DNA from 4 places in the Pseudochelatococcus sp. genome. Region 2 is predicted to be linked to each of the others. Evidence: predicted binding sites of a transcription regulator. Region 2 holds the regulator's gene; each other region holds the start of a gene.
What was found. Region 2 encodes PhoB, which activates phosphate uptake and scavenging genes when phosphate is short. Its sites were predicted from a motif close to TGTCATNNANCTGTCAT; they were not measured.

Region 1 (4,211 bases), on a different contig from region 2:
GCGCGTTGCCGATGTGCGCGTAGTCATACACCGTCGGACCGCAGACATACATGCGCACCGCCTGCGGATCGACGGGAATGAAATCTTCCTTGACCCGCGTCAGCGTGTTGAAAAACCGCAGCGTGTAAGAGCTGTCCTGCGTCGAAGGCATGTGCGCCGTTCCCCCAATGCCGCCGGGATGGCGCGCGAATGACCGCGATCCCTGTCATATAAGGGTTATCTGCCCTCTCGGCCGGATGTCGTCAAGGGCGGGGTCGGCGACCGCCCTCAAGGACGGCGCTCAGATGTAGATCGAGGTCGCGATGATGAAGAAAATGAGCACGCCGACGACGTCGTTGGAGGTGGTGATGAAGACGCCTGTGGCCACCGCCGGATCGAGCCGCAGGCGCTTGAGCGCAAGCGGCACGAGCGACCCGACGACGGAGGCCTGCACGGTGACGACCAGCAGGGAAAGCAGCGCGGTGAGCGCGAGCAGGGCCGGCCGGTCGATGTCCATGAAACCCGACACGGCCATGATGCCGATGCCGATGATCAGCCCCACGATGGTGCCGTTGAGCAGCGCGCCCCCCAGTTCGCGCACGATGCGCCCGCCGATGTCGCCGACCCACAGCGCGTTCGACGCCAGCGCCTGCACGGTAATGGTGGAAGCCTGGATGCCGGCGTTGCCCGCCAGCGACATGACGATGGGAATGAGGCTCGCCAGAATCGCCGCCTCCGTCAGCGCGTCCTCGTAGGACCCGACCACCAGCGCCGCGATGCTGGAGCCGATCAGCCCGGCGCTCAGCCACGGCAGGCGGCGCGGGACGATCTGGAGCGGACCGTCCATCGCGCTGGCGTCGGCGGCAAGGCCCGCCATCAGCTTCATGTCCTCTTCCGCTTCCTCGCGGTCGATCTCCCGCAGTTCCTCCGCCGTGATGATGCCGAGCAGCGCCCCGCCCGCATCGACGACGGGCAGCACCGGCAGATGCTCGCGCTCGGCGACGCGGGCCACCTCCTCGCGATCGGTATCGGCCGAGACCGTGACCGTATCGGCGCGCATGATGGTGCCGACGACCGTATCGGTCGGATACAGCACCAGATCCCGCACCTTCAGGTAGCCGACGAGCTGGCGGCCGCCGTTGGTGATATAGACGGCGTAAAGGCGGTCGATGATATCGGCGTTCCGGCGTATCTCGTCGATGACCTGGGCGACCGTCCAGTCCTGCGGCACGGCGACGAGGCGCCGGCGCATGACGGCGCCGGCCGTCTCGTCCCGGTAGGCGATGGCGGCGCGCACCTCCTCCGCCTGCGGATGAGCGGCGAGAGCCGCCTGGACGAGATGTTCCGGCAGGTCGGCCAGGAAGTCGGCGGCATCCGCCACCGACAGTTTCGCCGCGATTCTGGCGATGCGCTGCTGACCTTCGGCGTCGAGCAGGCTGGCGCGAATCGTCGGGTCAAGTTCCTCCAGCGCCGCGAGACCCGGCGCGTCCGGCAAAAGCCGCAGCAGCGCGCGGGCGCGGCGGGGCTTCAGCAGCAGGATGAGTCGCGCGGCCTCCGCGGGCGTCAGGGCGGCGACATCGGCGAGTTCCGCCTCAGCGCCGGCCTTGAGCAATTGATTGAGCTGTTCGAGAGGCTCCGCCTCGCCGTGGGATGCGCGCCGCAGTTCTTCAATCAGCATGATTCTCGCTCCATAAATTCGCCGTTGCATGCCGGAAAACCCGCAAGCCCGCCGCGCGGGGACGCCGATCGGCGCCCTTTACAAGTTGCGCCGTTCAACAAAGCGCGCTACTCATAGAGCCGTTCTGATACAATTTCTTGACGAGCCGATCCCGCGCCGGACGATCGCCGGGCCGACATCCGGCATGGGGGCGACGCCGGCGAAGCGCCGCGACAGACGGCGCGGATACCCGCATGAAGCATCCATACGGGTGTGTTTTTTATGCAACACCCCAGTGCTTTGCGACGTGAGCGGACCGTTTTTCCCCTGATCCGCGTCCGGCGCCCGTTCGCCCTGAAACCCTTGAATCAAAAGGGATAACTATTTTTTGGCGGCCTTTCGCCGCTCATTGTTATTATTCTGTCGCGAACTCGTGTCCAATAATCGTCGGCAATCAGATTGGAGAGTTGAACATGAAATCCGCCTTTCTCCGCTATGTTCTTGCTGCATTCATTGGACTTTTCATGGTGAGCGGCCCCGCCTTCGCGCAAAATGTGCGGATCACGGGCGCTGGCGCGAGCTTCCCGTTCCCGCTCTATTCGGCGTGGTTCCAGAAGTATAGCCAGGTCACGCGCAACGTGCGCATCGACTACCAGTCCACGGGCAGCGGCGCCGGCGTACAGCAGTTCATCCAGCGCCTCGTGGACTTCGCCGGCAGCGACTCGGCGATCTCCGACGAGCAGATCTCCCAGGTCAACGGCGGCGTCGTGGTGCTGCCCCTGACGGCCGGCAAGATCGTTCTCGCCTACAACCTGCCGGGCGTTGCGGAGCTGAAGCTTCCGCGCGAGGTTTACCCGTTGATCTTCACGGGTGAGGTCACCCGCTGGAACGACCCGCGCATCGTCGCCGCCAACCCCGGCGTGACGCTCCCCGACCAGACGATCACCGTCGTCCGCCGTTCGGACAGCTCGGGCACCACTTTCGTGTTCACCAAGCACCTGAGCGAAATCAGCGCCTCCTTCAAGGAGAAGCTCGGTTCCGGCACCACCGTGCAGTGGCCGAGCCTGCCGAACTTCGTCGGCGCGCCGCGCAACGACGGCATCACCGCCACCGTCATGCAGACGCCCGGCTCCATCGGTTACATCGAGTATGGCTTCGCCAAGCTCTCCAACACCCCCTTCGCCCTGCTCGAGAACAAGTCGGGCAACTTCGTGAAGGCGAGCCGCGAAACCGGCCAGGCCGCGCTCGCGAGCGCCGATTTCTCGGGTGACGACCTGCGCATCTGGATCCCGGATCCGGCCGGTGCGGACGCCTATCCGATCTCGACCTTCACCTGGCTGCTGTTCTTCAAGAACCACGGCAACGCCGAGATCCAGTCCGCCCTGCGCGACTTCGTGAAGTGGGCCGCGACCGACGGCCAGCAGCTTGCCGAGGAACTCGGCTACATCCCGCTGCCCAAGGTGGCCGCCGACCGCGTCATCGAAGAGTCCGCCAAGATCCAGTAAGGAACGGGCGGGTATATGACGGACAGCTCCCGGATCCCCGCGGTCCGGGAGCACAATGCGCGGATAACGTCATCCGTCAATCTGCCGATGGCGGCCCTGCCCGCGCGGCGGATTGCCCAATGCGGGTTGTTCGTGGCCGATGGTTCATCAACAAGGTGATGCAAGATGGCTCAGCTCAAGCCTACCTTACTGTCCGAGAAATCCATTTCGCAAAATCCCACCGGCGCCGAATACGCCACCGACCGCGGCTTCAGGGGGCTGGCGCTCGCCAGCGGCGTCGGGGCGATCCTGCTGCTCGTGGCGGTTCTGATCGTGATCGGCGCGGAAGCGCTTCCGGCTATCTCCAAGCACGGTTTCAGCTTCCTGACGAGCGCCGTCTGGGCGCCGGGGCGCAACGAGTTCGGCATCCTGGCCGAGATCTGGGGTACGCTTTACAGCTCCATCCTCGCTCTCCTCATCGCCGGTTTCTTCGGCGTCGCCATCTCCATCTTCCTGACGCAGGACTTCCTGCCGCCGGCGCTGGCGCAGGTCTTCCGCACCATCGTCGAGATGCTCGCCGCCATCCCCAGCGTCGTCTACGGCCTGTGGGGTATCTTCGTCGTCATTCCGGCCATCCGGCCGCTGGCGAACTGGCTGCACGAATACCTCGGCTTCATCCCCTTCTTCGGCACCTCCTACGGTGGCCCCGGCATGGCGCCCGCGGTGATCGTGCTGGCCATCATGGTGCTGCCGACGGTCGCCGCCATCTCGCAGGATGCGTTCCGCCTCATTCCCTACAAGGTGAAGGAAGCGGCCTACGGCATGGGCACGACGCGCTGGGAAGCGATCCTGAAGGTCATGGTTCCGACCGCCGCGAACGGCATCTTCGCCTCGCTGGTTCTCGGTTTCGGCCGCGCGCTCGGCGAAACGATGGCGCTCGCCATGATCATCGGCAACGCGAACCAGATCAGCCTGTCGCTTTTCTCGCCTGCCAACACGCTGGCGTCGCTGCTCGCCTCGACCTTCCCGGAAGCCGGCCAGCTCGAGCGCGAGGCGCTGATGTTCGCCGCGCTGACGCTGCTTTTCATCAC
Region 2 (4,211 bases):
GCTGGTGGAATTCGCGGAAACGACGAAGATCTTCACCGCGCCGCAGGACAAGCGCACGCAGGACTACATCACGGGCCGCTTCGGCTGATCGGGCGTATGGACCGGGCGGTGCGCCGCATCGCCCGTGCCGCCTTCAGACAGGGATATTTGGTGATGGCCGAACATATTGTAACTTCCTTCGACGCCGATCTCGAACTCTTGCGCAGCAAGATCGCCGAGATGGGGGGCATTGCCGAGAAGCAACTGGATGATTCCACGCGCGCGCTGGTGCGCCGCGACGTCGCCCTCGCCCAACAGGTCATCGATGCCGACGTGCGTCTCGACAACCTGCAACGCGAGATCGAGGATCTTGCGGTGTCCACCATCGCCCGCCGCCAGCCGGTCGCGGTCGATCTGCGGGATATCGTCTCGGCCATCCGCGTGGCCGGAGATGTCGAGCGTATCGGCGATCTGGCGAAGAACACGGCGAAGCGCGTCCTGGCCATCAGCAGCGAGTTGCAGCCGGCCAAGATCGTCGTCGGCGTCCAGCACATGAGCGATCTCGTGCAGGCGCAGCTCAAGGACGTTCTCGACGCCTATGCCCAGCGCGACGAAAAGAAGGCGCTCGACGTCTGGAACGGCGACGACCGTATCGACGCGCTCTACAACTCGGTGTTCCGCGAGCTTCTCACCTATATGATGGAAGACACGCGCAACATCACGTTCTGCACGCATCTGTTGTTCCTTGCCAAGAACATCGAGCGCATCGGCGACCACACGACCAACATCGCCGAGACGATCTACTTCCTGACCACGGGCGAGACGCTTGCGGGTGAGCGCCCCAAGGGCGACACCACGAGCTTCGCCACGACCGCAACGCTCTGAAGGCGGCAGGTCCCGGAGTACCCCACGGCGCTCCGGGGCCGTGCGCCGTCAAGGCGGGCTCTGCTTGCGCAGCCTCGCGGGATGCGCCGTCCCGAGGGGTCAGGTGGAACGTACAGGGAAAGATGGACAGCTCGGGCGATGCACCGGTCATCCTCATATGCCGCAAGCGCACATGATCCTTTCGGAGAACGGTCCGAAGGGGTTGCTCGCGTTGCGCGGCGTCTCCGCGCGACAACCTCCGCCGAATTGCCGATGAGGACAGTGTAGCCTGAGCACGTGAAGATTCGATGTCTCGCAATGGTTGCGGGCGGTTCCACGAGGATATCATGGTAGGACCACGCATTCTCATCGTGGAGGACGAAGAGCCGCTGGCGCTGCTTCTTCGTTACAACCTCGAAGCCGAAGGCTACTTCGTCGACAGTGTCGGACGCGGCGACGAAGCGGAGATCCGGCTCCGGGAGCAGGTTCCCGACCTGGTTCTGCTGGACTGGATGTTGCCGGGCCTCTCCGGCATCGAGCTGTGCCGGCGCGTGCGTGCGCGCGGCGACACCGAACGCCTGCCGATCATCATGCTGACGGCGCGCGGCGAGGAGGGCGAACGGGTGAGGGGACTCGCCACGGGCGCCGACGATTACGTCGTCAAGCCTTTCTCCGTGCCGGAACTGCTGGCGCGCGTGCGCGCGCTGCTGCGGCGCACGAAGCCTGGTCATGTGGCGACACTGCTGCTGGCGGGCGACATCGAGCTCGACCGGGAAACCCGGCGCGTGCGCCGCAACGGCCGCGAGTTGCACCTGGGGCCGACCGAGTTCAAGCTGCTCGAGTTCCTGATGCAGAGCCCCGGCCGCGTCTTCACCCGCGAGCAATTGCTCGATGGCGTATGGGGCCACGATGTCTATATCGACGAGCGCACGGTGGATGTGCATGTCGGACGGTTGCGCAAGGCCATCAACCGCGCCCGCAGCCCCGATCCGATCCGCACCGTGCGCGGCGCGGGCTATGCTTTCGACGAGACATTCGCGCGCGCCGAGTAGAGCGCTTTGCGACCGTCCCGCCGGAAGGATTTTGCCCGGTGCGGGCTCATGCAAAAGCCGCCGGATCGTCCGGCGGCTTTCTTCTTTTGCCGTGATGGGGCGGCCCCGGCTCAGGCGCGCTTGCGGTCCCGGCGGCGATCGAGAACGGGCTGGTAGGCGATGCTGGCGTGATGCGCGCAATAGGGCATGCCGATCACCGCCCGCGCGCCGCAGAAGCGGAAATTCGGCGACGTGGGATCGCCCACCGGCCAGCGGCACATGTACTCGCGCAAATCCATGATGGTGACACGCTCGGAAATCGGCACAACGACATTCTCGCGCGTGACCGGCACGAGATCGGCGGCCGGGCTGCGGACGGGATCCTCATCCGGTTCCACGGCCAGCGGCGCGGCCGCGAGCGCGGCGTTGCCGAAGGTCGGCGCCATGGGCTGCGGCGCCGGGGCGGGAGGAACGATGGCCGCCGGCGGAACCTGGCGCGGGGCGGGCGCGAGCGGCTCGGCAGCCTGCGGCGGCTTGCGCGGCGCGCGGACGGTCTGCGCCGCCGGCGCCTTCGCGCGGCCCGACAGGCCAAGACGATGAACCTTGCCGATCACCGCATTGCGGCTGACGCCGCCGATTTCCGTCGCAATCTGGCTGGCGCTCAACCCGTCGCTCCAAAGCTTGCGCAGTTGCTCGACGCGCTCGTCAGTCCAGGTGTTGCCGGGATCGCTCATCATTCATGCTCCATCTCGCCACGCCCCGCGGGGAATCCCTCGATGCCCAAACGGAATCCCTCATTTCGCCGGCAAACGACTCATTGCCGGACGCAACGTTCACCTCATGGGAAACGCTGGAAGAGGCAGCCGGACGATATTCCGTGGCTCTCACGCGGGAAACTACAATATGCTGCGACTCTCCGGCAAGAGTCATGCGTCGATTGGCGCGCAATTTCCCACAGGAGAGATCGTAAACAAATCCTTGAACGCCGCGAAGAATGCTGTGAATGCGGGCGATATCAAGGCGATGGCGCGAAATTCGCAATTTTTCGCCGCGAGCGCCGACGGCGGGGCGCGGCGGAGTTTATACTTGAATGTCTGCGGCATCGATCATAAGATACTAGGGAGTTGCCGCCCTGTGGGGCGGCTTTTCCGTTTTCCGTCGCCGGGTGGCCGGCGCGGGCGGCGGGTTTTCCGGGGCGCGTGCGCCGTCTGGCGGCCTTTCGCGCGCGGCCTGCCTTCTCTGGAGTATGGTGCCTTGACATCGCCTCTTCTGCCAACCTATGCGCGGGCCGACGTCGTTTTCGAGACCGGGGAGGGCGTATGGCTCGTGGCGCGCGACGGTCAGCGATATCTCGATCTGGGGTCGGGCATCGGCGTCAATGCGCTGGGCTATAACCACCCCGGATTGCTGGCTGCGCTCGGCGCGCAGGGCGGCAAGCTGTGGCACATCTCGAACCTGTTCCGGAACCCGCAGGCGGAGCGCCTCGCGCAACGGCTTGTCGACGCAAGCTTCGCCGATACGGTGTTCTTCACCAATTCCGGCGCGGAGGCGCTGGAATGCGCGATCAAGACCGCGCGCAAGTATCATGCCGCGAACGGCCATCCCGAGCGCTTCCGTCTCGTCACCTTCGAGGGCGCTTTTCACGGGCGGACGCTGGCCACGATCGCGGCCGGCGGCCAGCAGAAATACCTTGAGGGCTTCGGACCGAAGGTCGAGGGTTTCGATCAGGTGCCGTTCGGCGATTGGGATGCGCTCGCCGCCGCGATCGGGCCCGAGACCGCCGGCATTCTCATCGAGCCCGTGCAGGGCGAGGGCGGCATTCGCGCCGTGCCGCCGCAGGACCTGCGCCGGTTGCGCCAGATCGCCGACGATAACGGCCTGCTGCTGGTCCTCGACGAGGTGCAATGCGGTATCGGCCGCACGGGCAAGCTTTTCGCCCACGAATGGGCCGGCGTCACGCCGGACATCGTGGCCATCGCCAAGGGCATCGGCGGCGGTTTCCCGCTGGGCGCGAGCCTCGCGACGCGCGAGGCGTCGAAGGGCATGACGCTCGGCACCCACGGCACCACCTTCGGCGGCAATCCGCTGGCGGCGGCGGTGGGCAACGCCGTGCTCGACGAGATCCTCGCGCCCGGCTTCCTGGAGGGCGTGCAGGAGAAGGCCGGCCTCTTCCGCCAGCGGCTCGCGGAACTGAAGGACGCCTTTCCCGACGTGTTCGAGGATGTGCGCGGCGAGGGGCTGATGCTCGGCCTCAAGCTCAAGGTGCCGAACACGGAGTTCGTCAAGGCAGCGCTTGCGCGCCGGCTTGTCGTGATCGCGGCGGGGGATAACGTGGTG
Region 3 (4,211 bases), on a different contig from region 2:
CGTGGGCGAGGCGCTGGTGTCGCTGCTCGACGCGAAGGGCGCGCCGGAGATCGTCGCCCGCACGCTGATCGCCCCGCCCGCCGCCCGCGTCGGGCCGCTGACGGCCGCGGAGCGCGCGGAGGCGATTGCGCGCAGCCTGATGCGCGGGCGCTACGATACGGCCATCGACCGCGAATCGGCCTACGAGGTGCTGACGAACCGCACCCGCGAGACGGCGGATTCCGCCGGCGCGCCGCCGGGCGAGGCGGGCGTGCTCGGCGACATCGGCGGTCTGCTCGGGTCGATCTTCGGCACGTCGCGCCCGCGCGGGCAACGGCTGTCGACGGGGCAGACGATCGCGCGCGACGTCACGAACCAGGTGCTCGGCCAGCTCGCCGCCAGTGTCGGCCGCAGCCTCGGCGGGCAGACGGGCAGCAGCATCGGCCGCGCCATCGTGCGCGGCACCCTGGGCGGCATCCTGCGCCGCTGAAGGCCGGTCATTCAGGAAGGACCATCAATCATGTCGCAGCTCGACGCCGTTCTGGCGCATATCGACGATAATCTCGACGCCTCGCTGGAGCGCCTGTTCGCGTTCTTGCGCATCGCCTCCATCTCGACCGATCCGGCGCACAGGGACGAGTGCCGCCGGGCGGCGGAGCATGTGCGCGCGGAACTGGCCGGGCTCGGCTTCACCGCCGACGTGCATGCGACGCCCGGCCATCCGGTCGTGCTCGGCGCGACGGCGGGGCGCGCGGACACGCGCGTGCTGTTTTACGGCCATTATGACGTGCAGCCCGTCGATCCGCTGGAATTGTGGAACACGCAGCCCTTCGAGCCGCAGCTCGAAACCCTGGCTGACGGCAGCAAGCTGATCCGCGCGCGCGGCGCGGCCGACGACAAGGGCCAGATCCTCACCTTCCTGGAGGCCGTGCGCGCCTGGAAGGCCGTCACCGGCGCGCTTCCGGTCGGCGTCACCGTGCTGATTGAGGGCGAGGAGGAGGTGGGCTCCGTCAACCTGCCCGCCTTCGTGGACGCTCATCTGGAGAATCTGCGCGCGGACGCCGTGCTGGTGTGCGACACCAACCGCTGGGACGACGACACGCCGGCCATCACCACGGGCCTGCGCGGCCTCGTCCACGACGAGATCGTCATCCGCACGGCCGACCGCGACCTGCATTCGGGCCTGTTCGGCGGCGCGGCGCAGAACGCCGTTCATGTGCTGGCGCAGGTCATCGCCGCGCTGCGCGAGGCGGACGGGCGCATCGCCGTTCCCGGCTTCTACGAGGGCGTGCCGGAGGTGCCGGAGGACGTGCGCGCCCAATGGCGCGGGCTGGGTCTCGATGCGCAAACGTTTCTGGGGCCGGTCGGCCTTTCGGTGCCCGCCGGCGAGAAGGACCGCGACGTGATCGAGCAGATCCAGTCGCGCCCCGCCTTCGACATCAACGGCATCATCGGCGGCTATACGGGCGAGGGCTCGAAAACCGTCATTCCGGCCGAAGCGTCCGCCAAGATCACCTTCCGCCTCGTCGGCGACCAGAACCCGGCCAACGTGCGCGACGCCTTCCGCGCCTTCGTGCGCCGCCTCATCCCCGCCGACGCTTCCGTGACGTTCGGCTCCGGCGACGGCGCGCCCGCCGTTTCCGTGCCGCTCGACAGTCCCTGGCTCGCGAAGGCGTCCCGCGCGCTCGCCGACGAGTGGGGCCGGCGGCCCGTCACCATCGGCGGCGGCGGCTCCATCCCGATCATCGCCACCCTCAAGCATGCGCTCGGCGCCGAGCCGCTGCTGGTCGGTTTCGGGCTGGAGGATGACCGAATCCATTCCCCGAACGAGAAGTACACGTTGAAAAGCTTCCACAAGGGCGCACGCTCATGGGCGCGTATCCTTCAGGCCCTTGCGGAATAAGGGTATTTATCCGGCACGCGAAATGTCACCTTTCCGTCTCCGAAGTTTTAACACGGCGACATGAAAGCATCGGATCAAGGACCCCAGAGCGTTTTCGCGCGAAGTGGACACCGCTTCGCGTGAAGAAAACGCGTCACCTCGGAACATGGAGCGTTTCCGCTGATCTTCGGACAGCGGAAACGTTCCGGTGATCCGTCGCAACAGGGGTTTCCGATGCGTCTTTCCTCTTCCGTGTTCAGCGCCGTTCTGTTCGCCGCGCTGGTGGCCTCGCCGGCCATGGCCCAGCAGGAGTTTTCCGCCACCCTCAAGGGCCATGCGTTCCTGCCGGCCCACACCATCATCAATCCGCCGGCCGATGCGCCGGTGGACATGCGCGTCGTCGGCAAATACGCCACCGGCAAGCCGACCCGCGTCGACGAGCCCGAGAGCGTCGAGGGCATCAACGACGGCCGCCCCACCGGCATCAGGTTCCCCTTCAAGGGCCAGCCGGTGCAGGGCCATTCCGGCATCAAGGCCGACCGTGACGGCACCTTCTGGGTGATCACCGACAACGGCAGCGGCAACAAGGCCAACTCGCCGGATTCCGGCCTGTTCTTCCACCATTACGACATCGACTGGAAGACCAACGCCGTCAAGCGCCTCAAGACCACGTTCCTGCACGACCCGGACAAGAAGATTCCCTTCCGCATCGCGCAGGAAGGCACCGAGAAGCGCTACCTGACCGGCTCCGACCTCGATCTCGAATCCTTCCAGCCCGTGCGCGGCAAGATCTGGTTCGGCGAGGAGTTCGGCCCCTATCTCATCCGCACCGACCGCGACGGCAAGGTCGAAGCCTTTTTCGAGACGGAAGTCGACGGCAAGGTCGTCCGCTCGCCGGATCATTACAACGTCCGCACGCCGGGCGCGCCGGGCGCGGTCGCCTTCGAGGTGCGCCGCTCGAAGGGTTTCGAGGGCATGGCCGCCTCGCCGGACGGCAAGTTCCTGTACCCGCTGCTCGAAGGCGCGCTGTGGGACGCCGGCACGAACGCCACCGAGAAGCAGGACGGCAAGGAATATCTGCGCATTCTCGAGTTCGACGTGGCCAATGAGAAGTGGACCGGCCGCTCGTGGAAGTACCCGCTGGAGGCGAACGGCCTTTCCATCGGCGATTTCAACATGATCGACGCCACCCATGGCCTGATCATCGAGCGTGACGACACCGAAGGCACGGCGAGCAAGGCTTGCCCCGCCGGCGAGAAGCGCAAGGATTGCTTCGCGACGCCCGCGAAGTTCAAGCGCATCTACAAGATCGAGCTTACCGGCGAGAACGCCGGCCAGAACGTTCGCAAGATCGGCTACATCGACCTGATGAAGATCCAGGACCCGGACAAGGTCGCCGTCAAGGGCGAGAAGAACGGCACGCTGGACTTCCCCTTCTTCACCATCGAGAACGTCGATATCGTCGATGACAGCCATATCATCGTCGGCAACGACAACAACCTGCCCTTCTCGGCAAGCCGCGACCCGAACAAGGCGGACGACAACGAGTTCGTCCTGCTCGAAGTCAAGGATTTCCTCGCCGCCAAATAATTTCGGGATCTGGCGTTAGAGCAGTTTGCGTTCAAGTCGATCGAATTGAACACAAGTTGCGGTAAAATATAAATTTGGAGCGGCGTGACGATTTCATTTGAATGCACGCCGCTCTAGAGCGTTTTCAAGCAAAGTGGATACCGCTTTGCGTGAAGAAAACGCGTCAAGTCAATAAGATAGAGCATTTCGGCGTTTCAACGAAACGCCGAAATGCTCTAATGTCCGTGCAGCGGCGTCTTGCTTCGTTCCGGGGCGGGGCGCCCGGCATTGAAGCTCAAAGCCCCGGCAGCATCTCGCCGGGGCTTTTTTCATCGCCGCCGCAGCGGCAATGGCACGCGCAGGACTTTCAACGCGATGACGAGCGCCGCGCCGTAGGCGGCCGCGCCCGTCAGCGCGACGATGCCGAGAAGGGCGATCGTCTGGAAATGGGGCAGGGCGGCGACCCACGGCGTCGCGAGCCGCTCCGCGCCCCATGCCGTCACGGCCAGCAGACCGCTTGCCAGCACCACGCCCGCGAGCGTGCGCGCCAGCCTGCCGTCGGGCGCGCTCCAGCCCTTGCGCACCGCGAGAATGTACAGCAGGCCGCCGTTGACCCATGCGCCGGCAGCGGTCGCCAGCGCGAGGCCGGGCGCGCCGAATCCCTCGATCAGAAACCCGCCCGTCAGGGCGATCTTGAGCGCCAGATTGACCGCGATGCCGATGAGCGACACCACGGCGGGGGTGGCCGTATCGAGCCGCGCGCGAAAACTCGCCACCAGCG
Region 4 (4,211 bases), on a different contig from region 2:
TCGAACACGCCCACGAAGGGGAACAGCAGCAGCGTGTTGAAGATGTTGAACACCGTCGAGTAAACACCGACCGCAACCGGCACCAGCGGGAAGGTCTCCTTGCCGTCGATCAGCACCGGCACGGCCGGGTCGCCGCCGAACCACTGCATGCCCCAGCGCAGAACCTCGATGGAGATGAAGAAGAGCGGCACGGTAATACACACGCCGATCAGGTTGAACGATATATGCGCGTAAGCGGCGCGCTTGGCATTCTTCGACAGGTTGAGCGACGCCATCCACGAGGTGATCGTGGTGCCGAGGTCAGCGCCGAGCGAGAAGGCGACGGCCGTCTTCCAGTCCAGAATGCCGGCGGCGCCGAGGCCCATCACGATGCCGATGGTCGCCGAGGAGGAGTGGATCAGCGCGGTGATACCGGCCGCGATGAGCACGCACTTGATGAGGTTGAGATAGGAATCGGCCTGCAACGTGGACAGCAGCGCCATCACTTCCGGCATGTTGCGCAGCGGGCGCAGACCGCCGGTCATCAGGTTGAGACCGTAGAAGATCAGCGCGAAGCCCATGGCCGAAAGCGCGATGTTGCGCACCTTCTCGTTCTTCGAGAAGCAGTACACCAGCGCGAAGAAGCCGGAGAAGATGAGGCCCAGCGGCCCGAGCGGCAGGGCGATGAGGCCGTTGCCGAGCGTGGTGCCGATGTTGGCGCCCATGATCACGCTGATGGCGGGGCGCAACGCGACGACGCCGGCGTTGACGAGACCCACCACCATCACCGTCATCGCGGTAGACGACTGGATGACGCCCGTGATCAGCGTGCCCGCCATCACGCCCTTGATGGGCGTGCCGGCCGCCTTGGCGAGAAACTCGCGCATCTTGTTGACGGAAAGGGCCTGAATGCCGTTGGACATGAATTCCAGGCCGAGCATGAACAGACCCAGGCCGCCGATGACCGGGACCAGTATGTCCTTGAAGATATCGATATTCATGATTTAGCTATCCCTAGAGGTACTGCGATCAGCCTCGCGTATTCTGTTCCTCGGTCCAGTATTGCTTGATACGCTCCACGAGCGACGCCGGAAGCGGCACATAGCCCAGCGCGCGCGCATCCCGCCCGCCCTGATCGAAGGCAAGACGGAAAAAGTCGTGTACGCGGTCGATACGCGCCCGCGAGCGCCGGCTCGGCACGATCGCGAACGTCGCCGCGGTGATCGGATAGGCGGCCTCTCCCGGACGGTTCGCCAGCGTCGCATGGAAATCCCGTGTCTGCGACCAGTCGACGGAGTCGATCGCCGCCTGAAAGCCTTCAGGCCCCGGCGCGACGAAGCGGCCGGACGCGTTTTCGAGCGCGACGAACGGCATGCTGGTGCGCGCCACTTGCCCGAACTCCGCATAGGCGATGGCGCCCTTGGTCGCCTGCACGGCCCGGATGAGGTCCTGCGTGCCTTCGGCGCCGGTTCCGACGGGCCAGGCGATCAGCGTCGCCGCGCCGAGCCGCTCACGCCATTCGGGGCTTGCCGCCGACAGATATTCGGTCAGGGCGAAGGTCGAGCCCGACCCGTCCTTGCGATACACCGGCGCGATCGGCAGATCCGGCAGGGTGAGCCCCGGATTGGCCGCCGTCAGGGCGGGATCGTTCCATTTCGTCACGCGGCCCAGATAGATGTCTGCCAGCGCCGCCCCCGGCAGGCGCAGCTCGCCCACCTTCACGCCGTCGAGGTTGACGACGACGGCGATACCGCCCAGCACGAACGGAAACTGCCGATGACCGCGCCGCTCCAGTTCCTCCGGCGTGACGGGCACGTCGCTGGCGGCAAAGTCGAGCTCGGGCTGCTCGAGGCGCATCAGGCCGGCGAGGGAGCCGACCAGTTCATAATCCACCGTCCAGTCGGGAGAAACGAAATCGCCGCCGTCGGCGCGCACCTGCCCGTAAAGATGGGCCCAGCGGGCGATGACCGGCGCGGCGAAAGTCGACCCCGCTCCGCGTATGGGTTCAGCCCGAACCTCGTCAGTGGCCAGAACCGTCATGGCGGAAAACATGGAAAGAAACATCGCCGCCAGGAGCCCCAACGCTCTGGCGGCGACAATGGAATTGGCACGTCCAGCCATGATCAATCTCGTAATGGTGCGGCGCGCGCCGCGAGGCGCGCCCATGATCGACATCCGGCAACAAAGATGCGCGCCCTTACGAGCCCAACCTGTCGTTGTTATCAATGAGCCTGCATCAGCACCGAACGGAGACTTAATCTCGGCCATTCTCTTAAAGCGGCGACTTGACAATCTTATGTCACATCAAATGACCGTGAACATGAAATTCCCGCACGTCAAATTCCCGCACGTCGACCCGCCGCCGGCGGATTTCACACCGGAGAGCCGCCTTCTTCTTCCTGCTGGCGCAGTTCTTCCAGCGTCTTCACGGTAAGCGCGTAGCCTTCCTCCTGATTGGCGCGGATGCCCATTTCGGAGAAATCGTAATCGCGGGAAGCGGATTCGCCCGGCTTGCCGACGCGCAGGAAGCGGGTGATCTTCATGGGCGCGCCGTCGCCCATCAACTGGATGTAATAAGGGCGCTGGCGAATGCGCGCGGCCGTGTCGTCCTCCACATGGCTGAGGACATGCTCGATCAGCCCCCGATAGGCGCTCACCACCTCGCGGATGCGGATGTCGTTGCGCACCCGTTCCGAATAGATGATCTCGCTGAGGCGCGAGCGCACCTCCATCATGTTTTGCGGCAAGGGCTTGCTGGAGGCGAACAGATCCACCGCGTAGACGCGCTTGCCGTCCGGGCCGCAGCGGTCGAGCACGATGTCGAGAGGCGAGTTGCTGATGATGCCGCCGTCCCAGTAGGATTTGCCGTCGATCTCCGTCCAGGGAAAGCTCGGCGGCAAGCTGCCGCTGGCGAGGATATGATCGGGCGTCATGTTGTCGACGTAGCTGTCGAAGATCTCCAGCTCCGCCGTGTTGACGTTGACGGCGCTGACAAGAAGCCGCACCGGGCTGTCCTTGAGGCGCGCGAAATCCACATACTTGCGCAGCAGGGATTTCATCGGCGTCGTATCGTAATAGCTCGTCCAGTTGAAGGGCAGTTGCGTGGGATCGAACGCCGGCGGGAACCAGCGCGGCCGGAAGAAGCTCGGCACGCCGAACGCCAGGATCTGCATGGAAACCGCGGTGCGCTTCGCGTCGTCCGGCAGCAGGTGGTGCGGCGCGGTGACGGTCAGTTCCTTCCAGAAGGCTTCAAGCGCGCGGGTGGGATCGCGCGGGTTGCCGGCGATGACCGCGCCGTTGATCGCGCCGATGGAGACGCCGGCCACGATGTCGGGATAGATGCCGTGTTCCTCGAGCCCGCGGACCACGCCGGTCTCGAACGCGCCGAGCGCACCGCCCCCCTGAAGCACGAACACGTTCTGCGTGGGAATGTCGTCGAGAGCGATCGACAGATCGGCGATGCGCTCCTTGCGGTCCGACACGTTGACGCGATAGCGGATCAGGCCCTCGGCCGTGCGCGTCTCGCTGGCGGGCCGCCCCATCGAGAAATAGCCCTGCACCACGCCGTCGCGCAGATAGAACATCGAATAGGAGTGATCCTCGAGGCTGCCGCGCTCGATCCACTCGTCCGCTTCTTCCGAGACGCCGAGCGCGCTGAAGCTCAGTTCGCCGACCTCGCAGAAGAAATACGACACCTGTTCGTAGCGCTGGCGCTTGCCCAGCATGTTGCGCGCCGCGATGCGCCCCTGCCGCATGGCGTTGTCGGCGTGCTCGATGTGGCGCTTGCGGCGAAAGATCGGGTCGTAGAACGTCGTCACGTCGCCCGCGGCATAGATGCCGGGCACGCTCGTGGCCATGAACTCGTCCACCAGCACGCGCCCGTGCTCCAGCTCGATGTCCGTGCCGCGCAGGAAGGCCGTCGCCGGATCGACGCCGACGCTGGACACGAGCATGTCGGTGAAGATGGTGCGGCCCTCGCGCGTGACGATCGACTGAACGCGCTCGTCGCCGTCGATGCTGACCACCTCGTCGTGAAAGTGGATGGTCAGCCCCCTCTCCTGCGCGAAGGCCTGGAAGTAGTTCGACAGCCGTTCGGATTCGAGATGGGTCAGCACCCGGTCGCCGCGCTCGACGATCGTCACCTCGAGGCCGAGATGATGCAGCGACATGGCGATTTCCATGCCCAGGAAGCTGCCGCCCATGACGACCGCCTTCCGCGCCCCGGCGGCCGC

Region 1: a site for PhoB is predicted at 2,047-2,063, ahead of pstS (phosphate ABC transporter substrate-binding protein PstS). Genes of this name have one in related genera too.
Region 3: a site for PhoB is predicted at 1,906-1,922, ahead of ACOYJQ_RS11040 (esterase-like activity of phytase family protein). Genes of this name have one in related genera too.
Region 4: a site for PhoB is predicted at 2,265-2,281, ahead of pstS (phosphate ABC transporter substrate-binding protein PstS). Genes of this name have one in related genera too.

What each region holds. Positions count from the first base shown of each region.
Region 1 covers NZ_JBMNUS010000011.1:84,069-88,279, reverse strand. Annotated here, with positions in the region: gene cysS (cysteine--tRNA ligase) at 1-151, opposite strand, end outside; gene mgtE (magnesium transporter) at 281-1,657, opposite strand; gene pstS (phosphate ABC transporter substrate-binding protein PstS) at 2,161-3,141, shown strand; gene pstC (phosphate ABC transporter permease subunit PstC) at 3,307-4,211, shown strand, end outside.
Region 2 covers NZ_JBMNUS010000007.1:73,712-77,922, reverse strand. Annotated here, with positions in the region: gene pstB (phosphate ABC transporter ATP-binding protein PstB) at 1-88, shown strand, start outside; gene phoU (phosphate signaling complex protein PhoU) at 154-864, shown strand; gene phoB (phosphate regulon transcriptional regulator PhoB) at 1,191-1,895, shown strand; gene ACOYJQ_RS11730 (GcrA family cell cycle regulator) at 2,006-2,608, opposite strand; gene ACOYJQ_RS11725 (aspartate aminotransferase family protein) at 3,129-4,211, shown strand, end outside.
Region 3 covers NZ_JBMNUS010000006.1:167,257-171,467, forward strand. Annotated here, with positions in the region: gene ACOYJQ_RS11030 (helicase HerA-like domain-containing protein) at 1-469, shown strand, start outside; gene ACOYJQ_RS11035 (M20/M25/M40 family metallo-hydrolase) at 500-1,882, shown strand; gene ACOYJQ_RS11040 (esterase-like activity of phytase family protein) at 2,096-3,451, shown strand; gene murJ (murein biosynthesis integral membrane protein MurJ) at 3,760-4,211, opposite strand, start outside.
Region 4 covers NZ_JBMNUS010000001.1:233,081-237,291, forward strand. Annotated here, with positions in the region: gene ACOYJQ_RS01000 (Na/Pi cotransporter family protein) at 1-980, opposite strand, end outside; gene pstS (phosphate ABC transporter substrate-binding protein PstS) at 1,009-2,100, opposite strand; gene ACOYJQ_RS01010 (FAD-dependent oxidoreductase) at 2,352-4,211, opposite strand, start outside.